3 regions of the Blautia sp. AF34-10 genome follow, and region 1 is predicted to be linked to each of the others. Evidence: a T-box and tRNA genes for the amino acid it is inferred to sense, from the RefSeq annotation. Region 1 holds a T-box; the other regions hold tRNA genes.
The links. The T-box of region 1 lies ahead of DWZ60_RS03470 (proline--tRNA ligase). A T-box ahead of a tRNA ligase gene usually reads a tRNA of that ligase, here a tRNA-Pro.
Positions count from the first base shown of each region.

Region 2: it encodes a tRNA-Pro, which carries the amino acid that the T-box ahead of DWZ60_RS03470 (proline--tRNA ligase) is inferred to sense. The anticodon was not compared.
Region 3: it encodes a tRNA-Pro, which carries the amino acid that the T-box ahead of DWZ60_RS03470 (proline--tRNA ligase) is inferred to sense. The anticodon was not compared.

Region 1 covers NZ_QUED01000004.1:40,550-43,828, forward strand. The annotation lists gene DWZ60_RS03470 (proline--tRNA ligase) at 1-1,546, opposite strand, end outside; T-box leader at 1,727-2,029, opposite strand; gene DWZ60_RS03475 (hypothetical protein) at 2,109-2,381, opposite strand; gene DWZ60_RS03480 (alpha/beta hydrolase) at 2,402-3,232, opposite strand.
Region 2 covers NZ_QUED01000020.1:34,018-37,296, forward strand. The annotation lists gene DWZ60_RS12255 (response regulator) at 1-650, opposite strand, end outside; gene DWZ60_RS12260 (Cof-type HAD-IIB family hydrolase) at 1,160-1,945, opposite strand; tRNA gene DWZ60_RS12265 (tRNA-Pro) at 2,045-2,118, opposite strand; gene DWZ60_RS12270 (PcsB-like coiled-coil domain-containing protein) at 2,354-3,279, opposite strand, start outside.
Region 3 covers NZ_QUED01000012.1:40,439-43,717, reverse strand. The annotation lists partial or broken gene ilvC (ketol-acid reductoisomerase) at 1-604, shown strand, start outside; gene DWZ60_RS09055 (sporulation initiation factor Spo0A C-terminal domain-containing protein) at 763-1,119, opposite strand; tRNA gene DWZ60_RS09050 (tRNA-Pro) at 1,385-1,458, shown strand; gene DWZ60_RS09045 (LacI family DNA-binding transcriptional regulator) at 1,554-2,582, shown strand; T-box leader at 2,914-3,177, shown strand; partial or broken gene DWZ60_RS20755 (2-isopropylmalate synthase) at 3,278-3,279, shown strand, end outside.

The DNA.
Region 1 (3,279 bases):
TTACGCCGGCTCTGACGCTTCTGTCGTCGTAGATCACTTCGATGCCTGCATTCTGCAGATCCTCGTACAGCTTGTCCGCATATGCTCTGACTTCCTCGTCATCGACGCGGACTGCACAGAGGTGTACCTGCCACGGAGCGATAGCTTTCGGCCAGATCGGGCCGTACTCATCGTGATGTGCCTCGCAGACCGATGCTGCCAGACGGCCGACACCGATACCGTAGCATCCCATGATCGGGGTCTTGCTCTCGCCGTTTGCATCGACATAGGTCATATTCATGGATTTTGTATATTTGGTTCCAAGCTGGAAGATATTTCCGACCTCGATACCTCTGGAGATCTTCACGGTCTTTTTGCCGCATTTCGGGCAGATGCCGCCCTCCTGGATTTTTGCAAAATCGTGATACTCGGCATTCGGAACGTCGCGCTCCATGTCGAGTCCTTTGTAATGATGCTCTGCCTCGTTGGCTCCGCAGGAAAGGTTATTTCTTCCCTCGAGGGATTTATCGTAGAGAACAACGGCATCTCCGTTCACCTTCAGGTTCACAGGTCCGATATAGCCTGCGTTCAGTCCGCATTCTTCGGTGATCACGGCTGCGTGAACCTGCTCGCCGAGGAAGTTGACCAGCTTCGTCTCGTTGACTTCGAGATCGCCGCGGATGAAAAGGACAACGTATTTATCATCAACATTCTGCTGATAAACAACGGCTTTGCAGGAGTTCTTTGTCTCGTCTCCGAAGAAATTGCAGACGTCTTCAATGGTGTGGACGTTCGGTGTATAAACCTTTTCGAGTGCAGCGGATTCTGCATCTCTTGCGATGTCGGAAATGTTCTCAGCTGCCTCCATGTTGGCTCTGTAATCGCAGGAATCACACAGAACGATGGAATCCTCTCCGACCGGAGTCAGAAGCATGAACTCGTGGGAGATATTTCCGCCCATCATACCGGAATCGGATTTGACAGATACCACCTCCGGCACGCCGACACGCTCGAAGATGCGCTCGTATGCTGCGTGGCATTTCTCGTAATACTGCTCCAGATCTTCCTGGCTGGTATGGAAGGAGTAAGCATCCTTCATCGTAAACTCACGCACACGGATCAGTCCGGCTCTCGGACGGGCCTCATCACGGAATTTTGTCTGGATCTGATAGATCATAAACGGATATTTGGTGTAGCTCTGTGCATACTCGCGTACAAGGTGTACGGCTGCCTCCTCGTGGGTCATGCCGAGTACCATTTTGGCATTGTTGCGGTCGGTGAAGCGCAGCAGCTCATCGCCGATGCTATCGTAACGGCCGGACTCATCCCACAGAGAAGCAGGCATGACAACCGGAAACTGCACCTCCTGGCCGTCGATTTTGTCCATCTCCTCGCGCAGGATCTGCTCGATTTTGCGCACAATGCGGCGCAGCGGCAGATAGGAAGAATAGATTCCGTTTGCCATATATTTGATGTATCCGCCTTTTACCATAATAGCATGGCTGTCGATGACACAGTCAGCAGGTCTTTCTTTGAAGCGCTCTCCTACTAATTTTTCAAGTTTCATTTTCTGATTTCCTCCTTATTCTTTGGGTTTTCAACATCTGAAATCTTCCAGACGCGAGAACATTCCAGCCTGTCCGATTTTAAGCTTTTATACAACATTTTACGCATCTAACTCATCACTGAAGTAACGAGTTAGATGCTTCGTTTTCAAACAGAAAAAAGCCCTAAACCGCAAGCTGCAGTTTAGGGCGAATTTTTTTATCCGCGGTACCACCTAAATTCAGGAAAACTCCTGCACTCTGACACAAAGCATTTGTACCCCACGATTTTTGTATTTTGTAATACGCGTGATCTCTGCTCTCTGTACCTTCTCTGTAACGGGAGATCCCGGTGCAGCCTACGAAATAAATTTTTCCTGATGGATTTTCTTCTCTTCGGTGCACAGCTCCAAGACCGGTTCACGATAGATTCTGCAAAAAGCTTTCACCTGCCGCTTTCTCTCTGAATGCGCTCTGTCGCTACTGTTTCTTTTCGTCGCTTTTTCACTGCACTGATTGTAGCAGAAACCGGAAAAGAATGCAAGCCCGTTCCTTCTGCTTTTTCTGCATAAACGCCCGCCCAGGTTACAGGCCTTCCCGATACATTCTGCTGATTGCCGCCTGGGCTTCCTCAGACTGTTTTTTCTCAATCCATGCTTTGCGGTCACTCAGGATAGCCAGCATCTCATCGACAACGTCCTCGGCGCGCGGGCTTGTGACGCGGTAGAGATAGCCGAGCATCCGCGTGGCGGTAAAATCGGTGTTCATCTGGCGGTATGCAATTTCCCGGCAGAAGTCGTCCGGGTAACCGTTGTGTTTTAACGCACGGTACAATTCGTCATTTCTCGTTTCTGGCATTGCCTGTCTCCCTTTTTCCTTTAAACATTTACGTTTCCGCTGTTCAGACCTTCCGTCTTTTCCTCAAGTGGCAGCCAGTCCAGTGCCTTTTTGATCCACTCATCCCAGAAATCCCATTCATGGCCACCCTTGCTCTCATAGTAGACAATGTCCATGCCGCTCTCTTCCATCCGTTTATGGTAGAGACGGTTTACTTCCAGAAGTCCGTCCTCTGTTCCGCACGCCTGGAATACGGTCGGCACATTGACAGACGGATCTTTTTTCCGTGCTTCCTTTAACTGCTCGATAAGAACAGCCGGGTTTTTGTCACTCTTTGCTGCTTCGACCAGATTTCCGAAATAACCTTCTTCATGTGCAAAGCTGTCCGCTCTGCTCTCTTCCGGATTTTCCAGCACATGAAGTGCACCGGACAGGCAGATCACAGCCCCGAAGGTATCGTGATATTTCAGGCCATTTCTGAGTGCGCCAAAACCACCCATGGAAAGGCCTCCGATAAAGGTGTCTTCTCTTTTTCTGGACAGCGGAAACATTTTTCTTGTAATCTCAACCAGTTCTTCTCCGATAAACTGTCCGTGCATGGCACCGATGGACGGCTGATCCACATAAAACGCATTCTCGCCGGCCGGCATGACAACGGCAAGGTTTTTCTCCTCTGCCCATCTTTGGATTCTGGTTCCATGAACCCAGTCTGTCTCATTCCCAAAAATGCCATGCAGCAAATACAGCGTTTTAAACGGTTTTTCCTCGCGCTCCGGCTGCCCAAAGGTAAATTTGTCGACCGGCAGAATAACCTGCAGCGGTACGGTGCGCATTAAAGTTTTTGACATGAAGCTTACCTGAATAAATGCCATAATAAAAATCCCCCTGTGGATATATATTTTTCTTTATTTTACGCCTT
Region 2 (3,279 bases), on a different contig from region 1:
TGGTTCGTCTTATCCTTAATTGCCGCCTGAAGCTGCACCATTACTCTTTCTTTATCCTGTGGATGCAGAAGATCTGACCAGGATTCCAATTTATTCGGAAAGTCCAGAGTGTCATGATAGCCAAGCATTTTTCGGAATTCATGACTCCAGTTTGCATTCACAATCTCACTGTTTTCGTCACAGTCAAAATACCAGAAACCGGAATAGATAGCCTCATTGAGCAGTGTCAAATTTACATGATCCCAGTTGACCTGTACGGACATAACCCAGATCTGTCTGCCCGCCTCATCTGTCGCATCCTCTTTACAAAGCCGTACATTTTTCACTGTACCGTCTGCTGTAAGGATCTGTGCTTCCCCTGTTCCGTGAAGCTGCAAAAAACGGTCTCGCTCCAGTCTATCTTCCTCGTCATAAAAGAAGTTTCTCAATGAGCCTTTTGTCTGTTCCATGAAAGTATCGAATGTATATCCTGTACTATGCAACAGCAGATTATTCACAGACAAAATAGACAGGTTTTGGTCATAAGATCCTGTCATTATACCTACCCCGCCATTATTTTCCAGTGTTTTCTGTACGGCCTGTGACATAGCCTGTGTCTGTCCCGTTACAGCCTCACCTAAAGAATATATTTTGTCTTCATACTTTTCCATTTTATAAAAATCCTCTCTCTGTTTTATACTTCATTATCCTGCTTTTATCTGTATACAGAGAACCTGTCCCTGCCAGTTTTACATTTACGTTATAATATCCTACAAAACGTGAAAAACAGGTATACGGATTTGAGAAGTTGCAGCCACTACACACAATATTCACACAAAATTCTCTTTATGTTTTCAATTTTTATAGCTTTGCCAAGTGAGCATTCATTCCTGCTGCCAGACACTTACTCCGATCGTTCCTGCTGTAAAACGGTATCTGAGGCTTTTTTTATTTATCTGATTTTTTTCTGTTTCCATGGAACTTCTGAACGCTCACCTCCTGGTATCATTACAAATATACATAAAAACTCATTTTTATATTACCATGAAATTTTTTACTTTGCAATGCACATACCTTTTCAGACGCTGCTTTTCTTGTTTCCTTTTTCAGAAAATTGCAACCAAAGGGGCGCACCTGAAAATTTCTTTTCAAATGCGCCCCTTCGCTTTCTTTTTTTCTGTCAGATCAATCCGTAATGCTCCATCGCCTTTGCCACGCCGTCCCGCTCGACGGTATCGGTTACGTACTCTGTGTACGGATCCAGAATCTCATCATGTTTTCCAAGCGCAATGGTGTGTGCGCCGCACCGGAACATGGTAAGGTCGTTGCTGCTGTCGCCAAATACGTATGCATCTTCTTTCTCCAGCTGAAACTGTTTCAGCGCATAGTCCACAGCTGTTCCTTTGCTGCAGCCGTGCGGAACGATTTCGTATACACCGCCGCGGCGATCCATGATATCAAACTCCTGCTCAAATTCACGGTACATACGTTCTATATCAGACTGTGCATCGGTTACGATACAAAATTTATCGTAAATGATTCCTTTTGTCTCCGCTGTCTCCGCGAGTCCGATTCCGACAGCAGCGAAATAGGCACGGGTCTGCTCGACCTCCCGAAAACGGGATACCTCCGACGAAAAATAAACATTATCCGTTCCCTCCAGAATCATGCCGATCCTGCACTCCTTTAAAATAACCGGGATTTCCTCACAGCGCTTTTTCGGAATCGTCTGATGCATCAGGATTTCGCCGTCCCGGCGCAGATAGGTCCCGCAGCCGCACAGAAATCCGGAAAACGGAAGCTTTTTCAGCTCCTCGGGCAGCTCCGACCAGGTGCGGCCGGTATTAATAAACGTAAGATTTCCTTTTTCCGCTGTCTTTTTCAATGCATCGAGCGCGCTCTGCGGAATTTCTTTTGTAATCTCACTCAGTAACGTTCCATCAATATCAAAAAATAATGCTTTCACAAAAATTTCCTCCTCGTGTACTGTTTCCTATTCTCTTTCTGACATACGAAAAAATGCCGAAGCTCTTGATTGTCAAGGCTTTCGGCATTTTCATTCCAGTCGAAGCGACGGGATTCGAACCCACGACCTCTGCGTCCCGAACGCAGCGCTCTACCAAACTGAGCCACGCTTCGATTTTATTTGTTTTCTGAACTCTCGTCCGTCAACAATAGCTATTATATATGATGTCTATAGGAATGTCAACACCTTTTTTGAAATTTTTTTAATTTTTTTTATTATTGCTTCAAAAGGTACATTTTACACAGGTTTGCGGCCTTTTTGGTGTTATTTTAGAATGACAGTTTCTGAGAAAGTCAAAAAAGAGATATGCCGGAAGTTCTGTTCCGGCATATCTCTTATCTTTGTTTCTCAGCTCAGCTGATATACATCTGCATACTGCACGCCGAAGCTCAGCGCCTCGGAATGGCTGCTGCAGAAGATGTCTACGTGGCCGTAAGCGGTTCCGCGGTCTTCTACCGTGTAAACCTGGCCGTTGATCATCAGTTTCGTTCCGAATGGTACACCGCCCATGGCGATCGTTCTTCCTGCGGTCGGTGTGGTTCCGCTCGCGGTGGATCCGCCGGACCACTGTCCGGTACAGATGGAACAGGAGCAATAGCCTGTCAGTTTAAATCTTCCAAGGTATGTTCCGCTGGAGGAGCTGCTGGAAGTATCTGACGCGGATGGACTCCCCGTTGTCGTGGAGGATGCGCTGCTGTCCGAAGAACTGCTTCCGGAGCTGCTGCTTGTATCGGTATCTGCTTTCGCTGCGGCATTTGCTGCTTCTGCGGCTGCGACTCTTGCGGCCTCGGCTGCCTGTTTTCTGGCGGCCTCAGCCTCAGCTTCTGCGGCAGCCTGCTGTGCGGCGGCTGCTGCGGCTGCTTCCTCTTCTGCTTTCTTCTGCGCTGCAATCTCCTCTTCTTTCGCCTGACGGATCAGGTCGTTGATTGCATCTGCTTTGCTGTTGATTTCATCTACCAGTGCACTCTCGCTGGATTTTGCATCGTCCAGCTCTGCGGAGTAGGTACGGAGTTCCTGATAAGCTGCTGCGTACAGCTCCTGGATGGCTTCCTGCTGATCGCTGCTCTGCTGCTGCAGTTCTACGATCGCTGCCTGCTCTTCCTGCACCTGTGTTTCTTTTTCTTTTACCTGGTCTACCGTGTCTTCATACTCCTGCATAAGATCGCGGTCGAAATCGGAAATTTTCTGTATGTATTCTGCCCGGCTGATCAGCTCTGAAATGCTTTTGGAAGAAAAGAGCATTGCCATGTATCCGTTTCCGGAAGAATTTTCAT
Region 3 (3,279 bases), on a different contig from region 1:
GAAGCGAGTATCAGGCTGGAAAAGGAACTCCTTGCTTGGTTGCTGTTGAGCAGGATTACACCGGAAAAGCTCTGGACAGAGCACTGGCTTACGGCCTTGGAATCGGCGGAGCAAGAGCTGGTCTTCTGGAGACAACCTCAGAACTGAGACCGAAACAGACCTGTTCGGTGAGCAGGCAGTTCTCTGCGGCGGTGTATGCGCCCTGATGCAGGCTGGATTTGAGACTCTGTGCGAGGCTGGATACGACCCAAGAAACGCATACTTCGAGTGCATCCATGAGATGAAACTGATCGTAGACCTGATCTATCAGTCGGGATTCTCCGGAATGAGATACTCCATCTCCAACACAGCCGAGTACGGCGATTACATCACCGGACCGAAGATCATCACAGAAGAAACCAAGAAGACCATGAAGAAGATCCTTTCCGATATCCAGGATGGTACTTTCGCAAAAGACTTCCTTCTGGATATGTCCCCAGCAGGCGGACAGGCTCACTTCCGTGCAATGAGAAGAAAAGCTGCAGAGCATCCGTCAGAGAAAGTCGGAGAAGAAGTCAGAAAACTGTACAGCTGGAGCAACGAGGACAAACTGATCAACAACTAATCGGTTTGCTGTCAAATGATCCATATCGGGAGGCTGCCTTTGCGGGCAGTCTCCTTTTTTCGTTCTATCGTTTTATCATAGAAAAAACACTTCCGCGCCATGCATATCCCCCAATATGATAGGGCGCGGAAGTGTTATCTTTTCTGTATTCGTTTTTTTTATGCCTCCTGACGACAGGCAGGAAAAGCACGGTAGTATTTGATATAAGAACTTAAAATATCAAAAAATTCGGAATTGGTCGGTTTTGTCAGAACCGGATGCACAGAAAGCGAAAAGAGCAGATCACGGTTTCCGCGGGTCCAGCAGACGGAAATAGCGGTGCGGATGTCTCGTTCGACGCAGGAGGACGATACCTGAAACGTTTGCGCGATCTTTGGGTACAGCGTTTTGCTGACCCGAAGGAGATAATCTTCGTCTTCCATGCATAAAGCGATACCATAGGCGAGATAGCGAAATCCGCGGTATTTTGCACCAATTCCTAAAGAGTGTAGTAGAAAGTAAATTTCAGTTTCCATTACGATGTCTCCTTTTATTCAGTTTTTACATAGTCTTTGCAGACGGGCATGCCAGAGGTGAAAGTTTGTATGGCATACGATTTTCCCCTTTCACTTATGATACGTGGAAAACGTCGAAAAATTACATATTCAGAAAGAAAAAGTGACAATATAGTAAAATAAAAGAGAATATGACACGAAATAAAGAAATGAATGTAATGAAACGGGAGAGGGAAAAATAACATTGATTTTTCAGAAGTTCGCTGGTATAATGAAAACATGATTACGGGGTATGGCGTAGCTTGGTAGCGCGCACGGCTGGGGGCCGTGAGGTCGCAGGTTCAAATCCTGTTGCCCCGATCGGTAAGAGTGTCGTTTTACGGCACTTTTTTTCTTACAGACAAAGACGTGTGCGGAAGAAAAATGAATTGCGCAGAAAAAACAGGGAGGAAGTTATGGGGAAAGTAACGATACAGAGTATGGCAAAGGAGCTGGGATTGTCCCGGAATACGGTTGCCATGGCATTAAAGGATGATCCGAAGGTAGCTCCGGTGACGCGGGAGAGAGTTCTTCGGATGGCGAAAAGAAATGGCTATCTGGGCGAAAATGTATATGTGGAAGAAGTTCGGGCACCGCAGGAGAAGCATTACAATATTATGGTTCTGCGTACGCGGGATGCCGCTGTTTATTGGGACCGTGTCGTGAGCGGCATCTCCGAGGAGGCGAGCCTCAATAACTGTCAGACGCGCGTTGCGGTCGTGACGGAGCGGGAGGAGGAGAACGGCATTCTGCCGCTCGGCCTGAATGAAAATATCGATGCGATCTTCTGCATTAAAATGCTGCCGCTGGAATATATGCAGAAACTGGTAAATCTGGGATACCGCATTTTTCAGCTCGACCATTACTGCGGTATCGAACAGCGGCCGATGGGCGATATCGTGCGTGTGGACGGTGTGCAACCGGTGAGTCTTCTGACGTCCCATCTGATCGGGCAGGGCATGACGCGGATCGGTTTCCTAAGTGAGCACAGCAGCACGTATGAGTCGATGCATGACCGGTATGTCGGTTTCCTTGCAGCGATGGAACAGGCGGGCATTCCGCTCGAGGAGGAGCTTGTGCGCCCCAATATGGAGAGCGATCATTTTTATTACCCGGAAAATTTTGACAAGATTGTGGCGAGCTACGATACACTGCCGGAAGCGATTGTCTGCGGCAACGATATGATCGCCAAAAGACTGACAGAATCCTTCCGGAAAATCGGCGTGCGCGTGCCGGAGGATGTGGCACTGACCGGATTTGATGATGATGAGGACCGGATGCTGTATCCGTTCTTCTCAACCGTTCATGTCGATACGAAGTGGCTTGGCCGCCGTATGGTGCATGAATTTTTATGGCGGGAGGAGCACCCGGAAGCGCCGAAAGAGCGGATTCTCGTTTCGGGGGAGGTTGTGGTGCGCCGTTCCTCGTGCAAGCGTCAGGGATAGAAAGAAATAGAAAAAACAGGAAAAAGTGAACAAAGAAAGAAAGCTAGGGACGCCCCGGCGGACGAGAAGAAAAACCGTCTGCCGGGGCGTTTCCGGCTCCCTTTTTGCGATGATTCAAATTCGTGCATAAATGCCATGTAGAAAAACACTACCACGGAAAACAGGTAGAGGATTACCAGAAATACCTAGAAGAGTACAACAAATAAAACAACGAAATCATGCGTTAGAGCACTCGCCGGAGCCTCCTTTCCGGCGGGTGTATTTTTACGGAATCCTGCGTTTTGCGCTTGACAGAGATGGAGAAAAATGGTAACATAAGAGCCAAGTTAGGAAAAAGGCAAAGAAGAGGAATACTACATGGAGCTTCCGAATCCAGAAAGCTGTTGGGTGATGCGAAACAGCAGACGAATTCCGTGGAACTGACCTCAGAGCCGCTGCTCCCAAATTTAGAATAAAAAGAGTAGGTGCAGACGGAAACCCACCGTTAGAAGGGCAGGATATGCAGATGTTTCATCCGTATCCGCAGAGTGTACAGAGAAAATCTCTGTAAAACAGGAGTGGTACCGCGTAAGATAGCAAGTCTTTCGTCTCTTGTGTCAGAAGCCGACACAGAAGATGAGAGATTTTTTTATGCTTTCATCCCGAATTTATGTCGGCAGAATAAATTATATTTCACTTTCTGAGAGGAGAAAATCAT